DNA from 3 places in the Modestobacter sp. URMC 112 genome. Region 1 is predicted to be linked to each of the others. Evidence: riboswitches for the same ligand, from Rfam matches in the RefSeq annotation. Region 1 holds a riboswitch; each other region holds the start of a gene.
What was found. A riboswitch is a leader RNA that binds a small molecule or an ion and turns the genes downstream of it on or off. The one in region 1 is predicted to bind cyclic di-AMP.

Region 2: linked by a shared signal. The riboswitch ahead of ACWIX6_RS09270 (LysM peptidoglycan-binding domain-containing protein) and the one ahead of ACWIX6_RS07745 (C40 family peptidase) in region 1 are both predicted to bind cyclic di-AMP.
Region 3: linked by a shared signal. The riboswitch ahead of ACWIX6_RS11070 (hypothetical protein) and the one ahead of ACWIX6_RS07745 (C40 family peptidase) in region 1 are both predicted to bind cyclic di-AMP.

The regions. Positions count from the first base shown of each region.
Region 1 is NZ_CP199957.1:1,631,093-1,640,807, reverse strand. It holds gene ACWIX6_RS07770 (DUF4011 domain-containing protein) at 1-457, shown strand, start outside; gene ACWIX6_RS07765 (ArsR/SmtB family transcription factor) at 493-852, shown strand; gene ACWIX6_RS07760 (SRPBCC family protein) at 849-1,289, shown strand; gene ACWIX6_RS07755 (maleylpyruvate isomerase family mycothiol-dependent enzyme) at 1,286-1,882, shown strand; gene ACWIX6_RS07750 (hypothetical protein) at 1,915-2,178, shown strand; cyclic di-AMP (ydaO/yuaA leader) riboswitch at 2,601-2,737, shown strand; gene ACWIX6_RS07745 (C40 family peptidase) at 2,754-3,275, shown strand; gene ACWIX6_RS07740 (NUDIX domain-containing protein) at 3,280-3,783, opposite strand; gene ACWIX6_RS07735 (matrixin family metalloprotease) at 3,805-4,620, opposite strand; gene ACWIX6_RS07730 (OmpA family protein) at 4,623-5,765, opposite strand; gene ACWIX6_RS07725 (hypothetical protein) at 5,825-7,051, opposite strand; gene ACWIX6_RS07720 (hypothetical protein) at 7,048-7,761, opposite strand; gene ACWIX6_RS07715 (DUF3048 domain-containing protein) at 7,891-9,012, opposite strand; gene ACWIX6_RS07710 (hypothetical protein) at 9,258-9,425, opposite strand; gene ACWIX6_RS07705 (DUF5925 domain-containing protein) at 9,569-9,715, shown strand, end outside.
Region 2 is NZ_CP199957.1:1,972,074-1,981,788, reverse strand. It holds gene uvrB (excinuclease ABC subunit UvrB) at 1-947, opposite strand, end outside; gene glgX (glycogen debranching protein GlgX) at 1,151-3,262, shown strand; gene treY (malto-oligosyltrehalose synthase) at 3,259-5,610, shown strand; cyclic di-AMP (ydaO/yuaA leader) riboswitch at 5,886-6,049, shown strand; gene ACWIX6_RS09270 (LysM peptidoglycan-binding domain-containing protein) at 6,053-6,622, shown strand; gene ACWIX6_RS09265 (ABC transporter permease) at 6,687-7,898, opposite strand; gene ACWIX6_RS09260 (ABC transporter ATP-binding protein) at 7,895-8,614, opposite strand; gene ACWIX6_RS09255 (hypothetical protein) at 8,611-9,663, opposite strand.
Region 3 is NZ_CP199957.1:2,358,566-2,368,280, forward strand. It holds gene ACWIX6_RS11055 (flavin-containing monooxygenase) at 1-1,235, opposite strand, end outside; gene ACWIX6_RS11060 (PucR family transcriptional regulator) at 1,354-2,580, shown strand; gene ACWIX6_RS11065 (bifunctional 3'-5' exonuclease/DNA polymerase) at 2,577-4,235, shown strand; cyclic di-AMP (ydaO/yuaA leader) riboswitch at 4,386-4,537, shown strand; gene ACWIX6_RS11070 (hypothetical protein) at 4,764-5,708, shown strand; gene ACWIX6_RS11075 (protein adenylyltransferase SelO) at 5,740-7,212, opposite strand; gene ACWIX6_RS11080 (YciI family protein) at 7,383-7,727, shown strand; gene ACWIX6_RS11085 (RNA polymerase sigma factor) at 7,740-9,038, shown strand; gene ACWIX6_RS11090 (FAD-dependent oxidoreductase) at 9,095-9,715, shown strand, end outside.

The sequences.
Region 1 (9,715 bases):
GCAGGTGCGGCGGGTGCTGGCCGCGGGGATCGCGGCGGAGGGGCCGGTGCACCGCGAGCGGCTGGCCCGGCTGACCGCGGGGGCGTTCGGGGTGGCCCGGGTGAACGAGGCGCGCCGCGAGTCGATCCTGGCGCTGCTGCCGGACCCGTCGGCGGAGTTCCGCTGGCCCCCGGGCCTGGACCCGGCGCAGTGGACGGGGTTCCGGCGCCAGGCGTCCAGCGCCGAGCGGCCGCTGGAGCACGTGCACCCGGACGAGATCGGCAACGCGATGGTGGCGCTGTGCCGCGCCGGGGACGGGATGACCCGGGACGAGCTGTTCGCCCGGACGCTGGCGGTCTTCGGTCACCGGCGGCGGCACCCTGTGCTGCTGCCGTACCTGGAGGTCGCGCTGGCCCACGCGGTGCGGGCCAGCCGGGTGACCCGGCAGCCGGCCGGCAACCTGATCAGCGCCGCGTGACGGTTGTTCAAGTTGACGCTTGAGGAAGCAGGTGCTTGAGTAACCCCGTGGCGGTCACCTTCGACGACGAGCGGCTCGACGCGATGTTCGCCGCGCTCGCCGACCGCACCCGGCGGGACATCGTGGCCCGGCTGAGCGAGGGCGAGGCGACGGTCACCGAGCTCGCCGCCCCGTACGCGATGAGCCTGCAGGCCGTCTCCCAGCACATCGGGGTGCTCGAGCGGTGCGGCCTGGTGAGCCGGGGCCGGCACCGGCAGACCCGCCCGTGCCGGCTGGAACCGCAGGCGCTGGAGGCCGCGGTGTCCTTCATCGAGGACAGCCGGCGGACGTGGGCGGAGCGGATGGACCGGCTCGAGGCGCACCTGGCCCGGGTTCAGGACGGCGGCCCGCGGTGAGCGCCGACGAGCTGGTCTCCCGGCGGGTGGTCCGCGCGCCGCGCGAGCTGGTGTGGCGGTGCCTGACCGAGCCGGCGGAGCTGACGCAGTTCTGGGGTCCGCGCGGCACGACCACCCCGCTGGACGGCATCGTCGTCGAGCTGCGCGTCGGGGGCCGGTTCGAGACCCTGATGGTCGGCGACTCCGGCAGCCACCGGATGGTGGCTGCGTTCACCGAGGTCGTCGCGCCCGAGCGGCTGGCCTGGGTCGAGCCGGCCACCGGGGTGCACACGACCAGCACGCTCACCGAGCTCGGCGACGGCAGCACCGAGATCGTCATCCGCCAGCGGCACGTGCCCGAGGCGATGCGCTCGCCCGAGGCCCGTGCCGGCTTCCTCAGCTCGCTCGACGCGCTCGAGGAGCACCTCGCCCGCCTGACCCGAGAGGAACGACCGTGAGGGATCTGCAGACCTGGGTGGCACCGACCTGCGACGGCCTCGCCGACGCGCTCGCCTCCGCGCCAGCGGGGGCCTGGGACGCCCCGTCGTTGTGCGAGGGGTGGCAGGTCCGGCACGTGGTCGCGCACGTGACGATGCCGGCACGGCTGACACCCGAGCAGTTCGGCGCGGAGATGGCGGCGGCCGGCGGGGACTTCACCGTGCTGTCGAACACCGTGGCGGCGCGCGACGGCTCCCTGCCGGAGGCCGACCTGCTGGCGGCGTTGCGCTCCCCGGTGCTGCACGCGTGGCAGCCGCCGGGCGGGGGCGCGGCCGGTGCGCTGAGCCACGCCGTCATCCACTCCCTGGACGTCACGGTCGCGCTCGACCGGCCGGCGGTCGCGCCGACGGAGGCCGTGGTGGCGGTGCTCGACCAGCTCACCGCCGCCGGCGGCGCGTTCTTCGGCATCGACCTGGCCGGCGTCCGCCTGGAGGCCGAGGACGCCGACTGGAGCTGGGGCAGCGGCGACGCCGTGCGCGCCGACAGCGGCCGGCTGCTGGCACTGCTGAGCGGCCGCACCCTGCCCGACGGCCAGAGCCTGCCACGCAGCTGATCCGGCGACGACACCTGCCCTAATCTGCGACGGTGGAGCCTCAGGACCGGGTGGACGACGCCGACCGGCAGCGGCTGGTGCGCCTCGCCCTGGCGGACTGGTCGGCGGCGGCCGACGCCCGGGTGGACTCGGTGGTCGTGTCGACCCGTCGGGCGGCGGTGAACCTGTTCGTCAACGGCGACTACGCGTACTCCGTCTACTTCCGGCGGGGCGAGGACGGCCAGTGGGACGAGGCCGGGTCCTCCAACGGCCACAGAACCCGCTTTGATCTGGACGCCGTGGACGAGGAGACCTGAGCAGGCTTCCGACACCGGGTGAGATCCGCGCTCTCGTGGCTTCCAGCCACCCAATTGGGACGAGAACGCAGATCCGGCGAGGAGTCGCTGAGACTCGCCCGTCAGTGACCGTCGTTACGCCGCTGGACGTGCTGGATCACTGACCGACGGTTCGGACTCGCGCAGGACAGGACAGATGTAGCGCGCAACCTCCTCGCGCACCGCCGGTCCCTGGCGTCTCCGGACCGTCGGGAGTAGCCGCAGGTACCGCTCGGCGAGTCGTCCTCCCGAGCACCTCGGGGAGTTACCGTGAGCAACCGAGCGAGCACGCATGGTGCGCTCGGCGAACTCCCAGACGGCACTTACCGTCGTCGCGTCCGCCGGGTCCCGTCGTCGCCGTTCCAGGTGACACCCGCCGGACACCGCCGAACCGGGCTCCAGCCGTACTCAGCGAGCCGACGCCCGGACCGGGGACCCACCGCAGTACTGGGGTGAAGCGCTGCCGGCACGAGTGCCGAGCGCCGGGCGAGTTCCCCGCCCGAACCCGTCAGCTAACTCGGTAGGCGGTTGCGGAGAACAAGGAGATCCCGTCGTCCATGACGACCATGCGCACGTCCCCTGCTCGTCGTCCCTCCCGCCCCGGCCGTCGAGCAGCGATCGCTCTCGTCGCCAGTGCCGGGGTGCTGCTCACCCCGCTCACCGCCCAGGCGTCCGCCCCTGCCCCGACCGGCGACGCCGTCGCGTCGGCGTCGGTGGCCGCCCCGAACTCCGCGGCGCAGGCCGTGGTCGACACCGCCCTGGCCCAGCAGGGCAAGTCCTACGTCTGGGCCGGCGCCGGCCCGCACACGTACGACTGCTCCGGGCTCACGCAGTTCGCCCTCGCCGCGGCGGGGGTCTCCCTCCCGCACTCGTCGCGGGTCCAGTCCACGATGGGCTCCCCCGTCGCCCGGGGGGACCTGCAGCCCGGTGACCTGGTGTTCTTCTACAGCCCGGTCAGCCACGTCGGCATCTACGTCGGCGGCGGGCAGATGGTGCACGCGCCGACCGCCGGGGACGTCGTCAAGGTCTCCAGCGTGGACGCGATGTACGGCTTCAACATCGCCCGCCGCCTGGTCTGAGGCGTCAGCCGTCCGGCTCCGGCGGCCCATCGCGGCCGTCGGAGCCGGACAGGTGCGCGAGCAGCCGGTCGAGGAAGGGCACCTGGCCCTTGACCAGCTTGGTCCGTGCCTCCGCCACCGGGAACCACGCCGACCGGTCGATCTCCGGGAACTCCTGGACGCGGCCGGAGCGGGGTGGCCACTCGAGCGGGAACGTGTTGCTGACCGTGGTCGCGGCGTCGAGGTCGCCCTCGGCCGCGAAGACGGTGAGCAGCTTGCCACTGGAGGTCCGCAGCCGGCCCAGCGGCAGCAGCTCGGACGCCGGCACGGGCGAGCCCAGCTCCTCCTGGAACTCCCGGCGGGCGACGTCGGCGGGCTCCTCGTCCGGGCCGTGCTCGCCCTTGGGGATCGACCAGGCGCCGTCGTCCTTGCGGGCCCAGAACGGCCCGCCCATGTGGCCGAGCAGCACCTCGCAGCCGGCCGCGGGACTCAGCCGGTAGAGCAGGATCCCGGCGCTGGGAGGAGGCACCGCGCCATCCTCACAGGGCCCTCACACCTCCGGGACGCACGCCCCCGCACCGAGCCGCGCCAGCCCGGTCAGGTCACCGGGCGCGAGGTCGAGCACCCCGGTCTCCGGGTACATCAGCTGGCCCGGGTCGCTCACGTGGTCCAGCCCGACCAGGTGGCCGAGCTCGTGCAGCACGATCGCCCGGGCCCGCGGGACGCCGTCCGGCTCGGCGAGTACCCGGGCGAACGCGGCGGCGTCCAGGTCCACCAGGCCGCTGACGAACACCTTCGGGCTCCCGGGCACGGACACCGGGACGCTGCCGGCCTCCCCGGCGACGTCGCCGGCGAACTCGGGGTTCTCCGCCTCGGTCTGCCACGAGACCAGCACGGGCGCCCACCGGTCGCCGTACCGGTCGGGCTGGAAGAGCTCCCGCACGGCGCCGGAGGCCTCGTCGGTCGGGCCGTCGAAGACGAACGTCAGGCCGGTGACCGCCGCCACGCGGGCCACCGCGTCGTGCAGCACCTGCTGCCCGCCCACCGGCGCGTTGTCCGGACGGACGACGTAGTGCACCGGGCGGCAGGGGTCGTAGCCGACCGGGGTGACGCCGTCGTCCTGGAGCGCGACGAACCCGTGGACGCCGCCCTGCGGCGGTGCCGGCAGCGGCGTGCCCAGCGGACGGTCCGCGGACCCGACGCCCGGCGTCGGCCGGGTCGGCACCCCCGCCGCCTCGGCGGCTCCGCCGACGGACGGCGGACCGGCGAGGTGCGCGGCACCCAGGGACAGCCCGACCACCAGCAGCACCGACAGCAACCCGCGGACGCCGGGGGCCGGCGGCCGGGGACCGTCCGGCCGGTCCACCGTCAGCCCAGGGCGCAGGTGACGTCGGCCGACGCGCCGGCCAGGTCGAGGACCACCTTGCGGTTCGACGCGGCCGCGGCCGGGACCAGCGCGCCGGCGGCGTCGGAGTCGGGGACGTAGCCGGGGAACTCGCTGCCCAGGCCGACGACGGTGAGCGAGCCGGCCGGGACGCCGAGGTCGACGAGCAGGTCGGCCACCGCCTGGGCGCGCTGCAGGCTCAGCGCCCGCTGCCCGGCCGGGTCGCCGACCCGGGCCGTCGTCCCGGTGACCGTGGCGGTGAGCTCCCCGTCGGCCATCTGCGCCGCGATCGGCTCCAGCGTGGCCGAGGCCGCCGCACGGTCGGCGAAGGCGGCGCTGTCCGGGGCGAAGGCGACGTCCCCGCCGGTCAGCACCACCGTGCCGGCGGTGCACTGCACGCTGCTGCCCGGCGGGACGACGCTGACCGGGGGCAGCCCGGCCGCGGCGGCCCCGCCGAGCGGTGCCTCCTCGACCCGGGCGCCGTCCGCCCCGGCGGCCTGGACGACCGCGGTCCAGATCGCCACCAGGTTGGCGCGCTGCGCCCGGCCGAGGGCCGGCTGCGGGTCGGCGGTGTCGCCGAGGCCCTGGAAGACCACGTCCACGCCCGTCAGGTCGGGCAGCTGCCCGGCGTCCTGCAGGCTGGCGGCCAGCTCGGCCGGGTCGGCGTCCAGCAGGCCGGGCCCGGTGAAGTCCAGCGGCGCGACGGTGGACAGCCCGGAGTCGACGACGACGAGGGTGTGCCCGCCGGCGGCCGAGGAGACCGACCGGGCGCCGAGCTCCAGCGCGGTCAGCAGGTCGACCTCCGGGGTCCGCGCCGCGGCCGTCGTCAGGTGCTGGTTGATCCGCGCCCGGTGCGCCGCGCGGTCGGCGTCGGCGGCCTGCGCGTTCTCGTCGCTGACCTGCAGCGGCCACGCGTCGAGCTCGAACGGCGCGCCGTCGGCGACCACCAGCGACAGGTCCGACTGCGCGCCGAGAGCCCCCTCGAGCGCGGCCGCGGCGGCCCCGTCCACGCTCACCACCGGCATGTTGCTGCGCGCGCCGACGACCAGCGCGAGCCCGCCGGTGGGCGCGGCGGGCTCCGCGCAGCCGGTCAGGCCGACGGCGACGGCGAGCGCGCCGCTCGCCACGGCGAGACGGCACAGGGGGGAGCGGGAACGCACAGGGGTCCTCTCGATGGGTGCTGCGGTCAGCCGGCCGTCGTCGGCCGGGCGGAGCCGTTGACCCGCACCGGGACCGAGCCCCAGGGCGGGGCCGGGCTGGCCGCGCCGGCCGGCGGGCCGGCGGTGGTGACGGCGTTGGTGGCGGCCGGCTGTCCCAGCAGGCCGGCCAGGTGGATCCGGGCGAGCTGCTTGAGTTCGGCGATCTCGGCGTCGATGCTCCGCGCGGCCTCCGCGGTGCGCTGCGCCGTCCGCTCCTGCTCGGCCCGGGCGGTCGTCACCGCCGCCTCCGCCGAGACCACCCGGCGCTCGGTGGCGCCGGCCTCGGCGCGGCAGCGGACCAGGTCGGCGCGCAGCTTCTGGTAGCTGGTCATCCGCGGCCGGTGGCCGGAGAAGCCGATCCAGAACGCCAGGACGCCGGAGGCCAGGTAGAGACCGCCGAGCAGCAGCGCGGACAGCATCGGGTCCGGGCCCGTCGGCGCCACGGCGGCCGCGTCGGCGCCGAACCCCGCCCCGGCACCCGCTGGCGCCGTCGGCACGAACTGGGTGCGCACGTAGAAGGCGATCCCGCCCAGCGCGGCCCAGGCGGCCACCATCAGCGCGATCCAGGCCCGGCCCAGCCCGCCCTGCCCCTCCCGCAGGTTCTTCGCGGTGTGCCCGGCGGCGTGCAGGACGGCGACCGAGGCGAAGGTGAACGAGCCGACCAGCACCCAGGTGAGCAGTGCGTCCTCGCGGAGCAGCCCGGCCAGGGTCATGTAGAAGGTGACGAGGTCACCTGCGGCGACCACCGGGAGCAGCAGGAGCAGCGCGCGGGCGGACCACCGGCTCGAGGTCAGCCCCTCCAGCCGCTCCAGGTCGGGACGGCGTGAGCGGCGTTCGGTCTCCTCCGGTCCGGTGTCGGGCAGCAGCGCCCGCTCGTAGGCGGCGACCAGGCGCTCGGTGTGCGCGAGTTCCGCCTGCGCCACGGCGGCGCGCTGCCGGGCGGCGACCGCGGCGGCCTCGGCCGTGCCCACCCCCCGCTCGGCGACGGCGGCCTGCTCGGTGCCGTCCAGGGTCTGGTGGGCGTGCCACTGCGGGCGCAGCGAGTCCAGCCAGCCGTCCAGCACGTCGGCGTTGCCGGCGTCCAGCGCACCGGTGGCGTGCAGCTCGGTGACCGCCTTGCGCACGGCCTCGCGGGCGTCGACGGCGGACAGTCGCGGCGGCAGCTGCGGATGGGCGGGCCGGTGCGGGGCGTCGTCCCCGGGTCGCCGGGTCACGCGGCCACCCCGATGTCGCGGGAGGGTTCGATGGCGTCGGCGGTGACCCAGGACGGCGCCGGGCACAGCTCGGTCTGCCACCGATTCACCAGCACCTCGGCGTCCGGGTGGCCGCGGGTGAGGGCGCGGCGGTAGAGGGCGGCCTGGCGGCGGGTGTGGTCGCCGTAGCGGAGGACCCGGGAGCGGGCCATCTCGGCGCGCTGCCGGCAGGACGCCTCCAGCCGGGCGCGCTCGGCGAGGACGGCGTCCAGTGCCTGCTGGGCCTCGTCCTGCCCGGCCGCGGCGACGGCGACCCGGCGGTCGTGCTCGGCCTGGCGGCGCTGCCGGACCAGGCTCTCCGGGAGGTCGTGCTCGCCGGCCGAGCGGCGGGCCAGCTCACCGGCGGTGGGGGCGACCGACGTCCGGGCGTGCTCGGTGGCGCGGGCCATCAGCGTGCCGTGCAGCGGGACCAGCTCCGCCTCGACGGCGCCGAGCCGGACGGCGAGCGGCGCGACGTCGGCCAGGTAGCGGGCCCGTTCCCGCTCGCAGGCGTCGTCGTGCCGGGCCAGCAGGTCCTGCAGCACCGGGGTGGTCTCCTGGCTCATGCCCAGCGGCAGCCCGGCTCGGCGGTCCGCCCGGGCGGCCAGCCGCAGCCGGAGCCGGGTGGGCCAGGAGACCGGCAGCGCCCGGTAGCGCACGTTCCTCGACCCGCTCATCCCGGTCCTGGTCATCCCGGTCCTCCCCCGCAGTCGCTCGGCATCTGAGCCGATACAACAGCGCGGACCGCGATAGCCGGTGACGCAGCGTGAACATCCCGCCGAAAGAGTGAGCGCGGGCACCCGAACGGCGGACGCCGTGGCTCAGCCGACGGCGACGGCCCCCGAGCCGTTCGGCACCAGCTCCACCCAGGTGGTGCCGGGGGCCAGCCGGACGGGGTTGCCGTCCGGGCCGGTGACCACCAGCCGGTCGCTGACGCCGTTCTTGGTCCAGCGCCCGGGCACCGTGGCGCCGCCGGTGGCGACCAGCGCCTCACCCGAGCCGACCAGCACGGTCTCGGGCACGGGGTTGCCGGCGGGGTCCTTGGCTGCCGTGTTCACCACGTCGACCCGCAGGACGACGACGTTGGTGGCGCGCACCGGGGTGCCGTCCGCCTCGACCGCCGGCTTGGCCCCCTCGGCGCGCACCCAGCGGCCGTCGGGCGGGCTCCAGGTCCAGACCGGGTTGCTGGACCGGGAGAGGGTGAGCCGCAGCGCGGCCGCGGGCGTGCCGGAGGTGACCGCGGTCGGCTGGGCGCCGGCCTCGGCGTGGTCGAACTGGGGGCCGGGTGCGGCCTGGTGCGCCGGGTCGGCCTGGGCCAGCAGCAGCGCCGGGTCGGCGTAGACGTTGTGCGGTGCCGAGCGGCTGCCGATCCGGTCGAACCCGTCGGCACCGGCGTCGTGGCTGACCACCTGCAGCCCGGCGGCGGCCACCGCGTCGATGTAGGGCCGCTGCCCGCCCGAGAAGGCGAACAGGCCGCGCAGCGGTCCGGCGATCGCCGGGTCCATCGGGCGGATGGAGCGCACCGGCCCGAGCTCGGCCGGCAGGGTGGAGTGGTAGACGGCGACGAAGCGGGTGATGCCGCCCTCGACGACCTCCTCCCACACCATGTCGGCGGCGCCGAGGCCGGTCTGCGGGCGGGCCTCGACCGAGTTCTCGATCTTCACGGCGAGCGCGGGGCGGGCCGGCACGGCTCCGCTCTCCAGCCCGGTCAACGGCCACAGCACGGGCGGCGGCGGAGGTGGCGGCGGAGGCGGCGTGGTGGTGGTCGGCGCGCTGGACGCGGCGGCCGGTTCCGCGGCCGGGGCGCTGCAGGCGGCCGAGCCGACCAGCGCGATGCCGATGAGCAGCGCGACCCCCACGCGGCGGCGCGGCCGCCGGGTGCGGATCCGGCGGGCCGGTCGGTGCGGGAGGTCGGTGCTCGGGGTCGTGGCCGGCGGCGGCATGGTGCGCGCTCCTGGGGTTCATGAGCGGTACAGCCGCCCGGTGAGCGGGTCAGCACTCACCGTAAGCGGACGCGATGGAGCGGCGGACGTGCCGCACCGGCCGGAGCGCACGCGTCCGCCACGGCCGTCCCACTGGTCGCAGCAGGCCCGCGCCGTCCCCCGGCCGCACCGCCGGTCCCGCCGGCCCCGACCCACCGGGCCGGTGCCACTCGGACCGGTCAGCTCTGCGGCCGCGTGGCGTCCGGTCAGTAGCGCGTGCGGCCCCCCGGCGGACGGCCGCCCGAGCCGCCGCGCTTGTTCGCCAGCTGCGCGACCAGGTCCTTGATCTTCTGCTGGTTGTGCGGCTTGCGGGCCTCCTGGAGCAGCCTCGCCGCCACTCCGGACACCACGAGCTTCCTGATCATGCCTGCCATGACGGCCTCCTCGACTCGGACTCGTCCTGCCGGGTGCCCGGGTGGCGGACCGCCCAACCGTGCCCGCCCGTGCACCTGTTCCTGTCGGTGGCCGGACGTACGGTCCGCCGGCCACCTGGACCACCGACCGGTCGGAGCTGCCGATGACGTCGACGCCCGCCGGCTCCCCGCTGCCCGCGGGCCCGGCCCGGACGGCGCTGGACTACCTGGAGGACCTCGGCACCGCGCTGATGATCCGGGCCCAGTGGAGCGGTGCCATGCCGCACCACCGCGCCGCGTCGGTCCCGGGC
Region 2 (9,715 bases), 340 kb from region 1:
TTCTCGATGCCCGAGCAGAAACCGACCTGCCGCATCATCTCGATGTCGTAGGTGGTGCGCATGCGCAGCCGCTGGGACTCCAGCAGCTTGCCCTGGCGGTCCAGCTCGGCCAGCCGCTGCTCCAGCTCGGCCTCGATGGTGGCGATCGCCCGCTCCATCCGGTCGGGGCCGGCGACGTAGTGGGTGGCCGGGAAGACGAACAGCTCGTCGACCTCGCGGATCACCTCACCGGTGAGCGGGTGCAGGTAGTACAGCCGCTCGATCTCGTCGCCGAACATCTCGATCCGGCAGGCCAGCTCCTCGTAGACCGGGAAGACCTCGATCGTGTCGCCGCGGACCCGGAACGTGCCGCGGGTGAAGGAGAGGTCGTTGCGGGTGTACTGCTCGGTGACCAGGGTGCGCAGCAGGTCGTCGCGGTCCCGCTGCTCCCCCACCTTCACCTTGAGCGCGCGCTCCACGTACTCCTGCGGCGTCCCCAGGCCGTAGATGCACGAGACCGTGGACACCACGATGACGTCGCGCCGGGTGAGCAGGCTGTTGGTGGCCGAGTGGCGGAGCCGCTCGACCTCCTCGTTGATCGAGGAGTCCTTCTCGATGTAGGTGTCCGTCTGCGGGACGTAGGCCTCGGGCTGGTAGTAGTCGTAGTAGGAGACGAAGTACTCCACCGCGGCGTCGGGCAGCAGCTCCCGGAACTCGTTGGCCAGCTGGGCCGCCAGCGTCTTGTTCGGCGCCATCACCAGCGTCGGCCGCTGCACCTGCTCGATCAGCCAGGCCGTCGTCGCCGACTTCCCGGTGCCGGTGGCACCCAGCAGGACCGTGTCGGTCTCCCCGGCGTTGACCCGCTCGGCCAGCGCCTTGATCGCCGCCGGCTGGTCGCCGGAGGGCTGGAACTCGCTGACGACGCGGAAGCGCCCGCGGGTGGGGCGGATCTCCGTGGAGGTGGGCACGGGACGACGGTACGACGGGGCTACGACACAACGGCAGGATCGCGCCCCGGGAGGGCTCTGGTGACGCTGCTCCCACCTCGCCGGGACAGGTGTGCCCCCGCCGCGCAGGGGGCACTGGTCCAGCAGAGTTCCGCCCGCCGCGCCTGCGGCACGCTCCCCGGCCCCTGACGAGGGGCCGCCACTGCAGGAGGAAGACACCACCCATGACCACCCAGGTGTGGCCCGGTCAGGCCTACCCCCTCGGCGCCACCTACGACGGCACGGGCACCAACTTCGCCGTCTTCAGCGAGGTGGCCGAGAAGATCGAGCTGTGCCTCTTCGACGACGCGGGCAACGAGGAGCGCATCCGGCTCCCCGAGATGGACGCCCACGTCTGGCACGCCTTCCTCCCCGGCATCCAGCCCGGACAGAAGTACGGCTTCCGGGTGCACGGCCCGCACGACCCCGCGCAGGGCCACCGGTGCAACCCGAACAAGCTGCTGCTCGACCCCTACGCCAAGGCCATCGACGGCGAGATCGACTGGGACGAGGCGGTCTTCGGCTACCGCTTCGGGTCCGGCGCGAAGAACGACGACGACTCGGCGGCGCACATGCCGAAGTCCGTCGTCGTCAACCCGTTCTTCGACTGGGGCGTCGACCGCCCGCCGCGCACGCCCTACCACAAGACCGTCATCTACGAGGCCCACGTCAAGGGCCTGACGATGACCCACCCGCGGGTGCCCGAGGAGCTGCGCGGCACCTACGCCGGCATCGCCCACCCCGCCGTCATCGAGTACCTCACCGAACTCGGCATCACCGCGATCGAGCTCATGCCGGTGCACCAGTTCGTGCAGGACGACACGCTGCAGCAGAAGGACCTGCGCAACTACTGGGGCTACAACACGATCGGGTTCTTCGCCCCGCACAACGAGTACGCCAGCAGCACCGAGGGCGGCCAGCAGGTCCAGGAGTTCAAGGGCATGGTGCGCGCCCTGCACGAGGCGGGCATCGAGGTCATCCTCGACGTGGTCTACAACCACACCGCCGAGGGCAACCACATGGGCCCGACGCTGTCCTTCAAGGGCCTGGACAACTCCGCCTACTACCGCCTGGTCGAGGACGACAAGCAGTACTACATGGACACCACCGGGACCGGGAACTCGCTCAACGTCCGGCACCCGCAGTCGCTGCAGCTGATCATGGACTCGCTGCGCTACTGGGTCACCGAGATGCACGTCGACGGCTTCCGATTCGACCTGGCCTCCACCCTGGCCCGCCAGTTCCACGAGGTCGACCGGCTGTCGGCGTTCTTCGACCTGTGCCACCAGGACCCGATCGTCAGCCAGGTGAAGCTGATCGCCGAGCCCTGGGACATCGGTGACGGCGGCTACCAGGTCGGGAACTTCCCCGCCCTGTGGACGGAGTGGAACGGCAAGTACCGCGACACCGTCCGCGACTTCTGGCGGGGCGAGGAGGCGACCATCGGCGAGTTCGCATCGCGGATCACCGGCTCGGCGGACCTCTACCAGCACTCCGGGCGGCGGCCGGTGGCCAGCATCAACTTCGTCACCGCGCACGACGGCTTCACGCTCAACGACCTCGTCTCCTACAACGAGAAGCACAACGAGGCCAACGGCGAGGGCAACAACGACGGCGAGAGCCACAACCGCAGCTGGAACTGCGGCGTCGAGGGCGAGACCGACGACCCGCAGATCCTGGCCCTGCGCGCCCAGCAGCGGCGCAACTTCATCGCCACGCTGATGCTCAGCCAAGGCGTGCCGATGCTGCTGCACGGCGACGAGCTGGGCCGCAGCCAGGGCGGCAACAACAACGGCTACTGCCAGGACTCCCCGCTCACCTGGATCAACTGGGACGACGTCGACGAGGGCCTGCTGGAGTTCACCAAGCTGGTGACCAAGCTGCGCACCGACCACCCGACGTTCCGCCGCCGGCGGTTCTTCCACGGCCGGCCGGTGGCCCGCGAGGAGGGCGACCCGGTGCAGGACATCGCCTGGATGACCCCCGGCGGCGAGCTGATGACCGGCGAGGACTGGGACGCGGGCCACGCCAAGTCGCTGGCCATGTACCTCAACGGGCACGGCATCCGCTCCACCGACGAGCGCGGCGAGGACATCGTCGACGACTGCTTCTACCTGGCGTTCAACGCGTACCACGAGCCGATCGAGTTCACCATGCCCCCGGCCGAGTACGCCGAGGGCTGGACGGTCGTGGTGGACACCGCCGAGCTCGGCCAGGTCGAGCCGGTCGAGGTCAAGTCCGGCGACCGGCTGACCCTGGCCGCCCGGGCCACCGTCGTCCTGCGCGCCACGGCATGACCGGGCCGACTCCTGGGGCCTCCGGCGGCGACCGCCGCCGGGGGGTCCCGGCCGGCACCTACCGGCTGCAGGTCACCGCCGACTTCACCCTGGACGACGCGGCGGCGGTGTCGGGCTACCTGGCCGACCTCGGGGTGACCCACGCCTACTCGTCCCCGCTGCTGCGCTCCGCGGCGGGCAGCACCCACGGCTACGACACCACCGACCACGCGCACATCGACGAGTCGCGCGGCGGGCAGGCCGGCCTCGACCGGTTCGTCGCCGCACTGCACGACGCCGGGCTCGGCCTGGTGCTGGACCTGGTGCCCAACCACATGGGCGTGTCCGACGCGCACGAGTCGGGCTGGTGGTGGGACCTGCTGAAGCACGGCCGGGACAGCGCGCACGCCGACGCCTTCGACGTCGACTGGGACTTCGGCGGCGGCCGGGTCCGGGTGCCGGTGCTCGGCTCGGGCGACGACCTGCCCAAGCTGGAGCTGGTGCAGGTCGACGGCGAGTGGGAGCTGCACTACTACGACAACCGGTTCCCGGTGGCCCCGGGGACGGCGCAGGCAGGGGACGACCCGGTCGCCGTCCACGACCGGCAGCACTACGACCTGGTCGACTGGCGGCGGGCGGACTCGGAGCTGAACTACCGCCGCTTCTTCGCGATCAACACCCTCGCCGGGCTGCGCACCGAGGACCCGGCGGTCTTCGACGCCACGCACGAGCTGGTGGTGCGGCTGGTGGAGTCCGGCGCCGTCGACGCGCTGCGGATCGACCACCCCGACGGCCTGGCCGACCCGAAGGGGTACCTGGACCGGCTGGCCGGGGCCACCGGCGGCCGCTGGACGGTCGTGGAGAAGATCCTCGAACCCGGCGAGCAGCTCCCCGCCAGCTGGGCAGCAGCCGGGACGACGGGGTACGACGCGCTCGCCGAGGTGGACGAGGTGCTGGTCGACCCGGCCGGCGGAGCGGCGCTGACCGCGCTGGACACCGAGCTGGCGGGCAAGCAGGTGGACTACGCGCAGCTGGTGCACGACTGCAAGCGCGAGGTGACCGACGGCATCCTCGGCTCGGAGGTGGCCCGGCTGGCGCGGATCGTCGGCGAGCTGCCGGGGGTCTCCCCCGCCGAGCTGACCGAGGGCCTGGCCGAGCTGCTGGCCAGCTTCCCGGTGTACCGCAGCTACCTCCCCGACGGCCGCGAGCACCTGGACGGGACGGTGCGCGCGGTCCGGGAGCGGCGGCCGGACCTCGCCGACGCGGTCGACGCCCTGCACCCGCTGCTGGGCGCCGCCGGCACGGAGCTGGCGACCCGGTTCGAGCAGACGTCGGGTCCGGTGATGGCCAAGGGCGTCGAGGACAGCGCCTACTACCGGTGGGCCCGGTTCGTGGCGCTCAACGAGGTCGGCGGCGACCCGGCCCGGTTCGGGACGACGGTCGAGGAGTTCCACGCCGCCCAGCAGCTGCGGGCGCAGCGGCTGCCGGAGTCGATGACGACGCTGTCGACGCACGACACCAAGCGCAGCGAGGACGTCCGGGCCCGGCTGGCCGTGCTGGCCGAGCTGCCCACCGAGTGGGCGCAGCTGGTGCGCGGCTGGCTGGACCGGCACCCACTGGCCGACCGGTCGCTGGCGCACCTGGTGTGGCAGAACCTGGTCGGGGCCTGGCCACTGTCCCGGGAGCGGGCGCACGGCTACGTCGAGAAGGCCGCCCGCGAGGCGGGCACCTCGACCACCTGGACCAACCCCGTCCAGGAGTTCGAGGACCAGCTGCACGCGCTGGTCGACGCCGCCTTCGACGACCCGACGACGCACGCCGAGATCGAGCGGTTCGTCGAGCGGATCGCGCCGGCCGGTCGGTCGAACTCGCTGTCCCAGAAGCTGCTGCAGCTGACCATGCCCGGGGTCCCGGACGTGTACCAGGGCACCGAGCTGTGGGACCTCTCGCTGGTCGACCCGGACAACCGGCGTCCGGTCGACTACGGCCTGCGCCGCTCGCTGCTGGCCCGGCTCGACGAGGGCTGGGTGCCGCCGGTGGACGACACCGGCGCCGCGAAGCTGCTGGTCGTCTCCCGGGCGCTGCGGCACCGGCGGGACACCCCGGACGCGTTCAGCGGCTACACCCCGGTGCAGGCCACCGGCACCGCGGCCGAGTCGGTCGTCGCCTTCGACCGCGGCGCCGCGGTGACGGTGGTGACCCGGCGGCCGGTTCACCTGGCCGGGACGGGGTGGGGCGACACCGCCCTGCAGCTGCCCACCGGTGCCTGGCGCGACCTGCTCACCGGCACCCGGGTGGTGTCCGACGCCTCCGGCGCACCGGTGGGCGAGCTGCTCACCCAGTTGCCGGTGGCGCTGCTCGTCCGCTGAAGGACCCCGTCCTCCCCACCCCTCGCAGGCTCGGGGCAGTGCCCTGGACGGGGCCATACGGGCGTCCGGACTCCCGCGGCACGTCACATGTGGTCACGGGCCGGGGACGCTGCGGCGTTCCCGGCCCGGCCTGTCGCGCGCCGTCCTGGGCCGATGCCCGGAGGGGACGCCGCAGAAGAAGCGGAACCGGCGAGTCTCGTTCACAGTGGGTTCGCGCCCGGGCCGTACCGGACGGGCGTGAGGCACCGGACCGCCCAACCCCGTCCGCCGGCAGCCTGACTCCGACACCACCCAGGACGGGGGCGGGGAACCCACCTATCGACGCGCGCACGCGCGTCTCGGGGTGAAGCCGCACCGTGCCCTCTCCGAGGACGCGGCGGCCGGGCACCGATTCGCCCGAACCCGACAGCTAACCCCGCAGGCGGTGATCGGAGGATCACCCATGTCCAAGCTCTCCCTCAGCCATGCCCGCCGCACGGCGCTGCGCGCCGGCACGGTCGCCCTCGGCACCGCCGCCGTCGGGATCGGCGTGCTCGCCGCCCCGGCATCGGCGTCCGAGTACGACTGGACCGCCGTCGCCCAGTGCGAGTCCGGTGGCAACTGGCAGATCAACACCGGCAACGGCTACTACGGCGGGCTGCAGTTCAGCTCCTCGACGTGGACCGGCCACGGCGGCGGCGAGTTCGCCGCCCGGGCGGACCTCGCCAGCCCGGAACAGCAGGTCACCGTCGCCGAGCGGGTCCTGAAGACGCAGGGCGTCGGCGCCTGGCCGACCTGCGGCAAGCAGCTGCGCCCCGGCACCACGCCGGCCGCGGCACCGGCGCTGGCACCGGCCCCGGCACCGGCCGCTGCCCCCGCGGCGTCGGGGGGCACCTACACGGTGGTCGCCGGCGACACGCTCGGGAAGATCGCCGCGGCGCACGGCACGACGTGGCAGCAGCTGCACGCGCTCAACAGCGCCACGGTGCCCAACCCGCACGCCATCCAGGTGGGCCAGCAGCTGACGCTGTGAGTCGAAGGACCCCCTCGTCCCCCACCGCGAGCGTGCGAGCGGTGGGGGCGAGGGGGTCCTCCACCTAGAACCGGATCGCGTCGATCACCTTCACCCGCACGGCGAGCAGCGCGGGCAGCAGGCCGGCCAGCGCGCCGACCCCCGCCGCAGCGACCAGCCCCTCGACGGCGGCCTGCACCGGAAAGCCGGGCTCGTCGGCGATCGGGATGCCGCCGTTCAGCCAGTCCGCGAGCGGCAGGTTGCGGACCACCACCACGGCCAGGGCCACCGCGGCCAGTCCGGCGAGCACCGTGGCGACCACGCTCTCCAGCATGATGGCGCTGAAGACCCGCGCGGACGTGGCGCCGAAGCTGCGCCGGATGCCGATCTCCCGGATCCGCTGGCGGACCGCCATCATCCCGACGTTGAACACCCCGAGCCCGCCCAGCAGCAGCACCACCGCCCCGACTCCACGGACGGCCAGCCGCAGGGTGTCCAGGGCGTCGGCCAGGCCGGGCGAGTCCTGCCGGAAGGCCTGCACCTCCAGCCCGGGCAGCAGCAGCGGCAGGTCGCTCTGCACGGCCGCGATGACCGCGTCGGCCTGGTCCTCGGGCACCCACAGCTCCAGGGACGGCGGCTGGCCGGCGAACGGGTCGGCCGACGACGCCGCGGCGGCGTCCATCCCGGAGCGGTCCACCCGGTACACCGTCGGCTGGGGGTAGCCGTCGCGGATGACGCCCACCACCGTGGCGGTCAGCGGCCGGGGCCCGCCCAGCACGACGGTCCGGGGCTCGGTGAGCTCACCGCCGCCCAGCATGTCCACCATGAACTCGTTGACGACCAGCGCCGGGGACAGCGCCGTCCGGTCGCCCTCGCGCAGCCAGCGGCCGGCCACCGGCTCGATCCGGTGCAGCGGCCCGTAGGACGGCGACACCTCGATCACCTGCAGGCTCTGCGTGCCGCCCGGCAGCCGGAACAGGCCCTCGCCGTACTTGACCGTGGCGTAGGCAGTGACGCCGTAACGGTCCAGCAGGCCCCCGACGGCGGTGTCCCACGCCCCGGCGTCCGGCGGCATGCCGGTCGCCGGGTCGTAGGCGCTGAGCCCGATGGTCGCCGCCCGGCCGGCCCCCCGCTCGGCCTGCTCCTGCTGCACCTGGGCGACGATCAGGCCCAGCGCGGTCACCGACGTCATGGCGAAGACGGCGAGGAACACCCCCACCAGGGACAGCACGACCCGCGCCTTGTGGACCCGGACCTCGCTCCACGCCTCGGCCAGCACCCCGAGGACGCCGGTCACGGGACGACCTCCGCCGCGACGGTCTCCAGCGGCGACAGCCGACCGGCCTCCAGCCGCAGCCGCCGGTCGGCGAGCGCGGCCACCCCCAGGTCGTGGGTGATGGTGATCAGCGCCGCGCCCTGGGCGGCGGTGGCCTCGGCGAGCAGCGCCATCACCGACCGGCCGGTCTCCACGTCCAGCGCGCCGGTCGGCTCGTCGGCGAGCACCACCCGTGGACGGCGGACCAGTGCCCGGGCGATCGCCACCCGCTGCTGCTCGCCGCCGGAGAGCCGCTCGGGCACCTGCCCGGCCCGGTCGGCCAGCCCGACCCGGTCGAGCACCTCCAGGGCCGCGCGCCGGCGGGTGAGGAAGTCGCGGCCGCGCGCGTACAGCAGCGGCGCGGCCACGTTCTCCGCGGCGGTGCGCCGGGGCAGCAGGTTGAACTGCTGGAAGACGAAGCCGAAGCACTCCCCGCGCAGCCGGGCCCGGCGGCGGCCGCGGAGCCGGTCGGTGGGCTGCCCGTCGAGCAGGTACTCCCCCGACGTCGGGTCGTCGAGCAGGCCGAGCACGTTGAGCAGCGTCGACTTGCCCGAGCCGGACCGGCCGACGATCGACACGTGCTCCCCGGCCCCGACGGTCAGGTCGATGTCGGTGAGGATCGGCAGCAGGCCGCCGTCGGGCAGCCGGACCTCGCGCCCCACCCCGGTGAGCTGGAGCTGGCTCCCGACCGGGTTCATCCGCCGAACCCGCCGTAGACCATGCCGCCCATGTCCCCCATGCCGCCGGGGACCGGGGTGTCGTCGGTGACCGGCACGAACTCCAGCACGGTCTGCCCCTCGGTGACCCCACCGGTGACCTCGATGACGATCCCGTCGGTGAGCCCCAGGGTCACCGGGGTCTCGGTGGGGGTGCCGTCGTCGCCGACGACCCACACGTTGCCGGCCTGCACCGACCCCTGGACGGCGGTGATCGGCAGGATGAGGACGTCGGTGGCCGTCCCGGCCTGGACGGCGACGCCGGCCGCCATCCCGGCGAACACCGGGGTGCCCGAGGGCACGGCGCAGCGGGCCGTGGTCCCGGTGCCGGGGGTGCCGCCGGCGGCCGGGTCGCCGGCCGGGTCGGCGGGCGTGGCCGCCGGCGCGGCGCCCAGGACGAGTCCGGTGCAGCTGAACGGCGCCGGGCCGCCCTGGACGGTCACGTCGGCGGTGGCCGGCGGCCGCAGCAGCCGGAACTGGTCGGCCTGGCTCAGCGGCGCGGTGACCGACAAGGTGCCCGGGGAGATCGAGCCGACCGCGTCACCGACGGCGACCACCTGGTCCACCAGGGCGTCGAAGGTGGTCAGCGTGCCGGCGCTGGGCGCGTTGACGGTCACCGTCTTGACCAGCGGCTCCCGCGGGGTGACCACCGGGTTGCCCTCGGCGTCGGTGCTGGTGACCGGCTCCCGCTCGGTCGTGACGGTCACCTGCAGCAGGCCCTGGCCGGCGGTCACGGCGGCGCCGGGGGCGACGAGCAGCTTCTTCACCGTGCCCGCCGCGGTCACCTTGACCGGCACCGGGGCGTCGGCGACGACGGTCCCGGTCACCGACACGGTGTTCTGCACCGTGCCGCGGACGACCGGCACGTGCGGGCTCTCCAGCTGCACCGCCGCCGGCTGGGCGACGTCGCCGCCGGGGTCCACGGCCCCGCTGCTGCCGCCGCGGAAGGCCAGGACCACGAGCGCGAGGGCGATGACGCTCCACACCACCAGGCGGAGGACCGGGAGGACGACACCACGGAAGGTCTGCACGGCTGCTCATCTCGCTGGTGGGGCGGGCAGGCGAGGACGTTATCGGCAGGAT
Region 3 (9,715 bases), 730 kb from region 1:
AGGCGGCAGAAGTGCTCGCAGAGCAGGCCGACCTTCAGCGTCCAGGAGCTGTTGGTGTAGCCGATGGCGTAGGCGAAGTTCGGCACCCCGGACAGCATCATGCCCTTGTAGGCGACCGTCGCTGCCAGGTCCACCGGCCGGCCGTCGACGGTGAGCGCCATGCCCCCGAAGGCCTGCACGTTCAGGCCGGTGGCGGTGACGACGACGTCGGCGGTGAGCTCCCGGCCGGACTCGAGCAGGACGCCGTCCTCGGTGAAGCTGACGATCCGGTCGGTGACGACGGAGGCCCCGCCGGTGCGGATGGCGCGGAACAGGTCGCCGTCGGGGACGGCGCACAGCCGCTGCGTCCACGGGTCGTAGGGCGGGTTGAAGTGCTCGTCCACCGGATAGCCCGCGGGGAGCTGCCTGGTGTTGACCCAGCGGATGAGGCGGCGCGCGGTCCGGGGGAAGCGCATGCAGAACTGCCAGATTGCCGTCCCCGTGGCGATGTTCTTGCGCCGGGTGAGCGCGTACCCGCGCTCCTCGCCCAGCAGCGCCCGGAGCCGGTTGGCCAGCGCGTCGTGCCGGGGCACCGGGAGCACGTAGGAGGGGGTGCGCTGGAGCATCGTCACGTGCGCCGCGGTCCCGGCCAGGGCGGGCACCAGGGTCACCGCGGTGGCCCCGCTGCCGATGACCAGCACCCGCTTGCCGGTGGTGTCGAGGTCCTCCGGCCAGGCCTGCGGGTGCACCACCGGGCCCCGGAAGCGCTCGCGGCCCTCGAAGTGCGGGGTGTACCCCTCGTCGTAGCGGTAGTAGCCGGCGCCGGCGAACAGCCAGCCGGCGGTGAGCTGCAGCCGCTCCCCGGTGTCGGTCCGCTCGACGTCGACGGTCCAGCGGGCCTGCTCGCTGGACCAGGCGGCGGCCACCAGCCGGTGGTGGTACCGGATGTGCGGGTCCAGGCCGTTCTCAGTGGCGGTCTCCCGCAGGTAGGCGAGGATCCGCGGCGCGGAGGCGATGGACTCCTCGTCGCGCCAGGGCTTGAACTCGTACCCGAAGGTGTGCAGGTCGGAGTCCGAGCGGATGCCCGGGTAGCGGAACAGGTCCCACGTCCCGCCGGAGGCGGCCCGGGCCTCCAGGACGGCGAAGGTCCTGCCCGGGTGCTCGGTGCGGAGGTAGCGGCCGGCGCCGATGCCGGAGATGCCGGCACCCACGATCAGCACGTCCAGGTGCTCGACCGGCGTCTGCGTTCGGGTCATGGACAGCGTCCCCTCTCGGGCCACCCGTGTGGCTCCTCCTGACCATGCGTGGCCGCGGGTCCCGCGCGCCAGTCCGATCTGCACCGGACTGCCCCGGTCCGTGGTGCAGGATGCTGCGGTGACCGAACACTGGCCGCGGCCCACCCGGCGGGTGGCCGAGCTGTTCCGGCGCGGCGCGGAGATCGCGCTGGACCCCCGGGCGGACTGGGTGGCGGACCTGCACGCGGCCTCGCTGAGCGGGGAGCGGATGCGGCCGGTCGCCGAGGACCCGGTGCTGGCCGAGGGCACCCGGCGGGCGAACCTGGCGAACCTGCTGCACTGGGCGGCGGCCAACGTCCAGCACCCCGGCCGCCGGGTGCCGGCGAACGTGGGGCCGGAGGCGCTGGCCGGTGCCCGGGACCTGGTCCGCCGCGGCCTGGACCAGGGTGCCCTGGACGCGTACCGCACGGCGCAGGGCGTCGCCTGGCGGCGCTGGATGGACATCTGCTTCGGGCTGACCGACGACCCCGCGGAGCTGCGCGAGCTGCTGGACCTGTCCGCGCTGTCCATCGCCACCTTCATCGACGACACTGTCGCCGCCGTGTCCGCGCGGATGGCCGCCGAGCGCGCCGAGCTGACCCGGGGTGCGCACGCCGAGCGCCGGGCGGCGGTCAGCCTGCTGCTGGAGGGCGCCCCGATCAGCCGCGCCCGCGCCGAGGCCCAGCTCGGGTACGCCCTCGCCGGACCGCACACCGCGGCCGTCGTCTGGAGCACCACCGGCGGGTCGGACCAGCTGGAGGCGGTGGCCGAGGCGGTCGTGCGGGCCGGCGGCGCTCCGCACCGGCTGACCGTGGTGGCCAGCGCCGCCGCGCTGTGGGTGTGGCTGCCGGTAAGTGCGGCGCCCCCGCCAGAGCTGCTGGCCGGGCCGCTGTCCGCCCATCCCGACGTCCGGGTGGCCCTGGGACGCCCGGGGACCGACGTCGACGGCTTCCGCCGCAGCCACCTCGACGCCGCCACCACCCAGCGGATGCTGGCCCGCCTCACGTCCCCCCGGCAGGTCGCCCGCTACGAGGACGTCCAGCTCGTCGCGGTGCTGACCAGCGAGCCGGCCGCGGCCGAGGAGTTCCTCACCGGCACGCTGGGTGGCCTGCGGCACGCCGACGCCTCGACCCGGGACACGGTGCTGACCTACGTCCGTGAGCTGGGCAACGCCTCCCGGACCGCCGAGCGGCTGTTCACCCACCGGAACACGGTCCTGCGCCGGCTGGCCCGGGCCGACGAGCTGCTGCCGCGCCCGCTCGCCGACGACGTGGTGGGCGTGGCCGCCGCGCTGGAGGTGCTGCGCTGGCAGGGCCCCGCCCGGTGAGCACCGACCGGGTGGTCCTGGTGCGCCGCGGGCGGGACGTCGAGGCGCGCGAGGACGGCGGCACGGGCGGGCCGGACCGGGTGACCACGTTCCCGGCCGAGGCGCTCCCCGGCTTCGTCCGCGAAGGGGAGGGCCGGGGAGTCCGCTGGGTGTGGGACGACACCAGCCGGTGGTACCCGGCGCTGCTGGACGCCGGCGTCCGGGTGGAGCGCTGCACCGACCTGCGGCTGGGCTCCGCCGTCCTGCGGCGGTCGCCGTTGGTCGACCGGTCCCTGCCGGCCGCCGCCGACGGGTGGGACGCGCTCCAGCCGGTGACCGCGGCCGACCCGGCGCTCTTCCCGCTCGCCGACCCCGCGGACTCCCTCGACCCGGTCGCCGAGCACAGGCGCCAGCAGGCGGCGCTCGCCGCCTCGCCCGAGCGTGCCCGGCTCGGGCTGCTGCTGGCGGCCGAGTCGTCCGGTGCCCTGGCCGCGGCCGAGATGACGCACGCCGGCCTGCCGTGGCGGGCCGACGTCCACGACCGGCTGCTGACCGCGCTGCTCGGTCCCCGCCCGCCGGCCGGGTCGCGGCCGGCCGTGCTCGAGCAGCTGGTCGCCGACGTCCGCGCCGCCTTCGGCACCCCCGGCCTGAACCCCGACTCGCCCGGCGACCTGCTCCGCGCCCTGCAGGGCGCCGGGCTGCCCGTGGCCGACACCCGGTCCTGGACGCTGGAGCAGCTGGACCACCCCGGCATCCCGGCCCTGCTGGAGCACAAGCGGCTGAGCCGGCTGCTGCAGGCGAACGGCTGGGCGTGGCTGGACAGCTGGGTGCGCGACGGCCGGTTCCGGCCGTACCTGGTGCCCGGCGGGGTGGTGACCGGACGGTGGGCGTCCAACGGCGGCGGGGCGCTGTCGGTCCCGGCCCAGGTGCGCGGTGCGGCGGTCGCCGACGACGGATGGCGGCTGGTGGTCGCCGACGTCGCCCAGCTGGAGCCGCGCGTCCTGGCCGGGATGAGCGGGGACACGGCGATGGCCCGGGCCGCGCGGTCGGCCGACCTCTACGCGGGCATGGTCGCCGCCGGGGCGGTCGCCAGCCGGGCCGAGGCCAAGGTGGGGATGCTCGGCGCCATGTACGGCGGCACCCGCGGCGAGAGCGGCCGGCTCATGCCCCGGCTGGCCCGCAGCTACCCCCGGGCCATCGCGCTGGTGGAGGCGGCGGCCCGGGCGGGGGAGCGCGGGGAGGTGGTGCACACCCTGCTCGGCCGTGGCTCGCCGGCGCCGCGGGGGGAGTGGGCGGAGCGGGCCGTCGGGCTGGGAGAGCCGCCGGACGAGGGCGGCTCCCGGGAGGAGCGGGACCGGCACCGCCGCGCGTGGGGCCGGTTCACCCGCAACTTCGTCGTCCAGGGCACCGGCGCCGAGTGGACCCTGTGCTGGCTCGCCGACCTCCGCAACCGGCTGTGGCGGCTGGGTGGCACCGGGACGCTGGCGGAGCGGCCGCACCTGGCGTTCTTCCTGCACGACGAGGTCGTCGTGCACACCCCCGAGCACCTGGCCGCCGAGGTGGTGGCGGAGGTGCAGCGCGCCGCGGCGACGGCGGGCCGGCTGCTCTTCGGGTCCTTCCCCGTGGACTTCCCGCTGGACGTCGCCGTGGTGACCTCGTGGGCGGACGCCGGCTGACCCGGCCGGCCCCTATACCCCCGGGCCCGCCTGCGGGGGCCGCGCGACGCTCGTCACCCGACGAATCTGCGGCCGCTGATTGTCACGAGTCGATAACGCGTTTAGGGTGGCCGGGTCCGGTCGACCGTCACGTCCCCGCTCGGGGAGTCCGGCTGGACGCCGCCGAGTCGCCCTCCGGGGCGAGCCGGGGACCCACCGCACCACTGGGGTGAATCCTGCGCCGGACGTCCGTCCGGTGCGGGTAGGGCTGCTTCCCGCCCGAACCCGTCAGCTGACTCGGTAGGCGGCAACCGGGAGAACGGAGAGCCGCCCGATGGCGCGCCCCTGCACCACTGCACCCCCGCTCCGCCTCCGGCAGAGGCTGCGCCTGCGCAGCTGACCGCACCGGCCGTCCCGGACCGACGCCCGCCGGGCCCCCGACCTCGGTCACCCCGGCCCGAGCTCCCCGCCGCCTGACCTGGCGGGGCCCTGTCGCGCGCCCGGGACGCCACCGCCCCTGCCCGCACCCCGCAGCCGTCCACCTCGGACGTGGCTGCCCCCGCACCCGGAGCCACCATCCCCATGCACCCCCGCACCACTCCCGGCCGCGCCGCCGAGCGCCGCGGCCGGGCCCGCGCACGCCTCCGTCCGCCCGTCCGCCGCCCGGGGGTCTACCTGGGCGCGGCCGTGGCCGGCGCCGTGCTGGTCAACGTGCTCGCCGGCGCCGAGCCCCCCGCGCAGGCCGACGTCGCGGCGGCCGAGCCGGTCAGCGTCGCCGCCCAGCTCGGGCTGAGCGCGCAGGCCCGCCCGCTCGACGTCACCGAGGACCTGCGGCCGCTCGAGGAGCTCGCCGCCAGCCGCGGCACCCGCGAGGCCGCGCAGACCGCGGCGCAGGAGGCGCAGGCAGCCGCCGACCAGGCCGAGCTCGACCGGCGCGCGGCCGAGGAGGCCGCCGCCCGCGCGGCCGCCGAGGCAGCGGCCGCCGCCGAGGCAGCCGCCAAGGCCGAGGCCGAGGCGGCCGCCCGCCGGCAGGCCGAGCAGGCCGCCGCGGGCGCCGCCGGGCGGGCCGCACCGGCCGCGGCGGCCCGGGCCGCGGGCGGTGCGGTGTCGGGCTCGACGTCGGCCTCCGCGGTCGCCCGCATCTCCAACTCCGCCGGCAGCATCCGGCCGCAGGCCCAGGCCGCGGCCGACGCCGTCGTCAGCAACGTTCCCGGTGCCGGCGGCATCACCCTCGGCGGGACCCGGCCCAGCGCCGCCGACCCCGGTGGCCACCCGTCCGGCCTGGCGGTGGACTACATGGTCGGGTCGAACAGCTCCCTCGGGGACGCCATCGTCGAGTACCACATCGCCCACTGGGACGAGCTGGGCGTGGACTACGTCATCTGGGAGCAGCGGATGCTCTCCTCGCCCTCCGGGTCGTGGAAGGGCATGTCCGACCGCGGCAGCGCGACGGCCAACCACATGGACCACCCGCACGTGAACTACCGGGGCTGACCCTCGGGCCGGGCCCCGGGGCCCGGCCGGCTCAGGTGCCGCAGAAGGTCCGGTAGGCGCCGAAGTCCGCCGGGGCGGGCGCGGCGTACCGCTCGAAGCCCGGCCGCTCGTCGAACGGTGCGGTCACCGCCTCCAGCAGGCGGCCGAGCGGGGCCAGGTCGCCCTCCGTCGCGGCGGCCAGCGCCTCCTCGACGAGGTGGTTGCGCGGGATGTGCACGGGGTTCACCCGGTCCATCCCGGCCGGGTCCGGGCGCAGCGCCCGCCACCGCTCGAGCCAGCCGTCCAGCCCGGCCAGGTCCAGGACGAGCAGGCGGGCGGGCTCGGCGTCCCCGCGGGCGGCGGTGCCCAGGGCCCGGAAGAACGACGTGTGGTCCACGTGGTTCTCCTTGAGCAGGTCCATCAGGTCGCCGGCCAGGGCGAGGAGCGTCGCGTCGTCCGGGCCGTCTGACAGGCCGTCGGACAGGCCCAGCTTGGCCCGCATGCCGGCCGACCAGGCGGCGTTGTAGGCCGGCCGGAACCCGCCCAGTGCCGCGACCGCGAGCTCGACCGCCTGCTCCTCCTCGTCGGCGACCAGCGGGAGCAGGGCCTCGGCGAGCCGGGCGAGGTTCCACTCGGCCACGACCGGCTGGTTGCCGTAGGCGTAGCGCCCGCCCTGGTCGATGGAGCTGTAGACCGTGGCGGGGTCGAAGGCGTCGAGGAAGGCGCACGGCCCGTAGTCGATGGTCTCGCCGGAGATGGTCGTGTTGTCGGTGTTCATGACGCCGTGCACGAACCCCACCAGCATCCAGCGGGCGACCAGCGACGCCTGCGCCGCGACCACCGCCTCGAACAGCGCCAGGTACGGCCGGTCCGCCCGACCGGCGTCCGGGTGGTGGCGGGCGATGGCGTGGTCGGCGAGGCGGCGCAGCAGGTCGACGTCGCCGGTGGCGCGGGCGTACTGGAAGGTGCCCACCCGCAGGTGGCTGCTGGCCACCCGGGCGAGCACCGCTCCGGGCAGCACGGTCTCCCGGCGCACCGGGCGCCCGGTGGCGACCACCGCGAGGGAGCGGGTGGTCGGGATGCCGAGGGCGTGCATCGCCTCGCTGACCACGTACTCGCGCAGCATCGGGCCGACGGCGGCCAGGCCGTCCCCGCCGCGCGCGAACGGCGTCCGTCCGGAGCCCTTGAGGTGCAGGTCGCGCAGCCGGCCCCCGGTGTCGACGAGCTCGCCGAGCAGCAGCGCGCGCCCGTCGCCCAGCCGCGGGACGAACCCGCCGAACTGGTGCCCGGCGTACGCCTGCGCCACCGGGGTGGCGCCGCTGGGGACGTCGGTGCCGGTCAGCAGCCCCAGCCCGTCGGCGCGCAGCCGGCCGGGGTCGAGGCCGAGCTCGGTGGCCAGCGGCTCGTTGAGCACCAGCAGCCGCGGCTCCGGCGCCTCCGCGGCCTGCCAGGGGACGGCCAGCTCGGGGAGCTCGCGGGCGAAGCGGTCGGAGAGGAGGACGGTCGGTGGCGGGGCGACGCTCACGTCCCCGAGCCTACGTCCGGCCGCCGTTCCCGGCCGGGCGGTCCGGGGGTCCCAGGCAGCCGGGGACGGGGAGCCCGCAACTCCTTCCCCGCTCCCTGTCGATCCGGTGAGGTGGTGCGTGTCGAGGAGGTGTGGGCCCGATCGGCGGGCCCGGGACCCGAGGGGACGAGATGACCCAGTACCTGATCCTGATCTACGAGGACGAGGCCGCCTACGCCAGCGCCTCGCCCGAGGTCCTCGGTGAGGTCATGCAGGCCCACCAGGACTTCGCGGCACAGGTGGAGCAGCACGGCGCCAAGCTGGTCGGTGGCGAGGCGCTGCAGTCGACCAGCACGGCGACCAGCGTGCGCGCGGGGTCGGAGGTGACCGACGGCCCCTTCGTGGAGACCAAGGAGGCGCTCGGCGGCTACTACGTCCTCGACGCACCCGACCTGGACACCGCGCTGGCCGTCGCCAGGCTCTGCCCGGCGAGGTTCGGCGGGGTCGAGGTCCGCCCGGTCATGACCTTCGACTGAGAGAGGGCCCCGTTGCCCGCCACGCCTCGCACGCTCGGCGCGGGCCCCTGCGACGCGGCCGTGGCGGCCGCGGTCGCCGACGCGCACCGTCGCGAGTGGGCCTTCGTGCTCGCCGCGACGGTGCGCGTCACCCGCGACCTGGACGCCGCCGAGGAGTGCGTCCAGGACGCCTTCGCCGCGGCGCTCACCGACTGGTGCACCTCCGGCGTCCCCGCCCGGCCCGGGGCCTGGCTCACCACGACCGCCCGGCGCCGCGCCCTCAACGTCGTCCGCCACCGGGGGGTCGAGCACCGGCACCTGCCGCTGCTCGTCGAGGACGAGACGCTGCCCGGACCCGGCGACCTCCTCGACGACCCCCGGGCGGACGGCGAGCTGCCCGACGACCGGCTGCGGCTGGTGGTGACCTGCTGCCACCCCGCCCTGGACCGGCCGGCGCAGGTCGCGCTGACCCTGCGACTGGTGTGCGGGCTGTCCACCGCGCAGGTCGCCCGGGCGTTCCTGGTGGGCGAGGCCACCATGGCCGCGCGGATCACCCGGGCGAAGAAGAAGATCGCGGTGGCCCGGATCCCGTACCGGGTGCCGCCGGCCGCGGAGCTGCCCGCGCGGGTGGACGCGGTCCTCTCCGTGGTGCACCTGCTCTTCACCACCGGGCACACCGCCCCGGCCGGTGAGGAACTGGTGCGCCGCGACCTGGTGGAGCGCTCGGTCGAGCTGGCCCGGATGCTGCGCCGGCTGCTGCCGCAAGACCCGGCCGTGGCGGGCCTGCTGGCACTGCTGCTGCTCACCGACAGCCGCCGGGAGACCCGCACCGGGCCCGACGGCCGGCTGCTGCTGCTCGAGGAGCAGGACCGGTCCCGCTGGGACCGCCGGGCCATCGCCGAGGGCGTGGCCCTCGTCCGCGAGTCGCTGCGGGCGCGGCCGCCGACGCGGTACGCGCTGCAGGCGGCGATCGCCGCCGTCCACGCCGAGGCACCAACGTGGGACGACACCGACTGGGGCGAGGTCCTGGCCCTGTACGACGTGCTGACCCGGCTGTGGCCCTCACCGGTGGTCGCCCTCAACCGCGCGGTCGCCGTGGGGTTCGCCCGCGGGGCCGCGGCCGGGCTGCGCGCCCTCGACGAGCTGGCCGGTGAGCGCCAGCTGGCCGGCTACGGCTACCTGCCCGCGGCGCGCGCGGCCCTCCTCCGGCGGCTCGGCCGGGTCGGCGAGGCCCGGGACGCCTACGCGGAGGCGCTGGCGCTCACCGGGAACGCCGTCGAGCGCGCCTTCCTCGAGGGCCGGCTGCGCGAGCTGGGCCCCGACCGGACCTGAGCGTCCGGTCGGGGTCCCCGTTCCGGTCTGCCGTGCGGTGACCTAGCGTCCGGGGGGTGCCCAGACGCCTCGTCGTGATCGGAGGGGACGCCGCGGGCGCCAGCGCCGCGTCCCAGGCCAGGAAGCGGCAGCCGGACCTCGACGTCGTGATGTTCGAACGGGGTCGCGCGACCTCGTACTCCGCCTGCGGGATCCCCTACTGGATCAGCGGCGCGGTCCCCGACGAGGCGGCGCTGGTCGCCCGCACCCCCGAGCAGCACCGCGCGGCCGGCATCGACGTGCGGATGCGCACCGAGGTCGTCGGGATCGACCTGGACCGCCGGACCGTCTCCTGGCGGGCGCTGGACGGCGGCGCGTCGGGCACCGAGCCGTACGACGACCTCGTCTACGCGACGGGCAGCGTGCCCATGCGCCCACCGGTGCCCGGCATCGACGCCGACGGGGTGTACGGCGTCCAGGTGCTGGACGACGGCGCGGCGCTGCGGGCCGAGCTGGACGGCGGCCGGGTGCGCCGGGTGGTCGTGGTGGGCGGCGGCTACATCGGGCTGGAGATCGCCGAGGCGTGCCGGGTGCGCGGCCTGGAGGTCACCGTGGTGGACATGTCGGCCACCCCGATCGGCACCTTCGACCCCGACGTCGGTGCCTTCGTCGCCGAGGCCGTCCGGGGCGAGGGCATC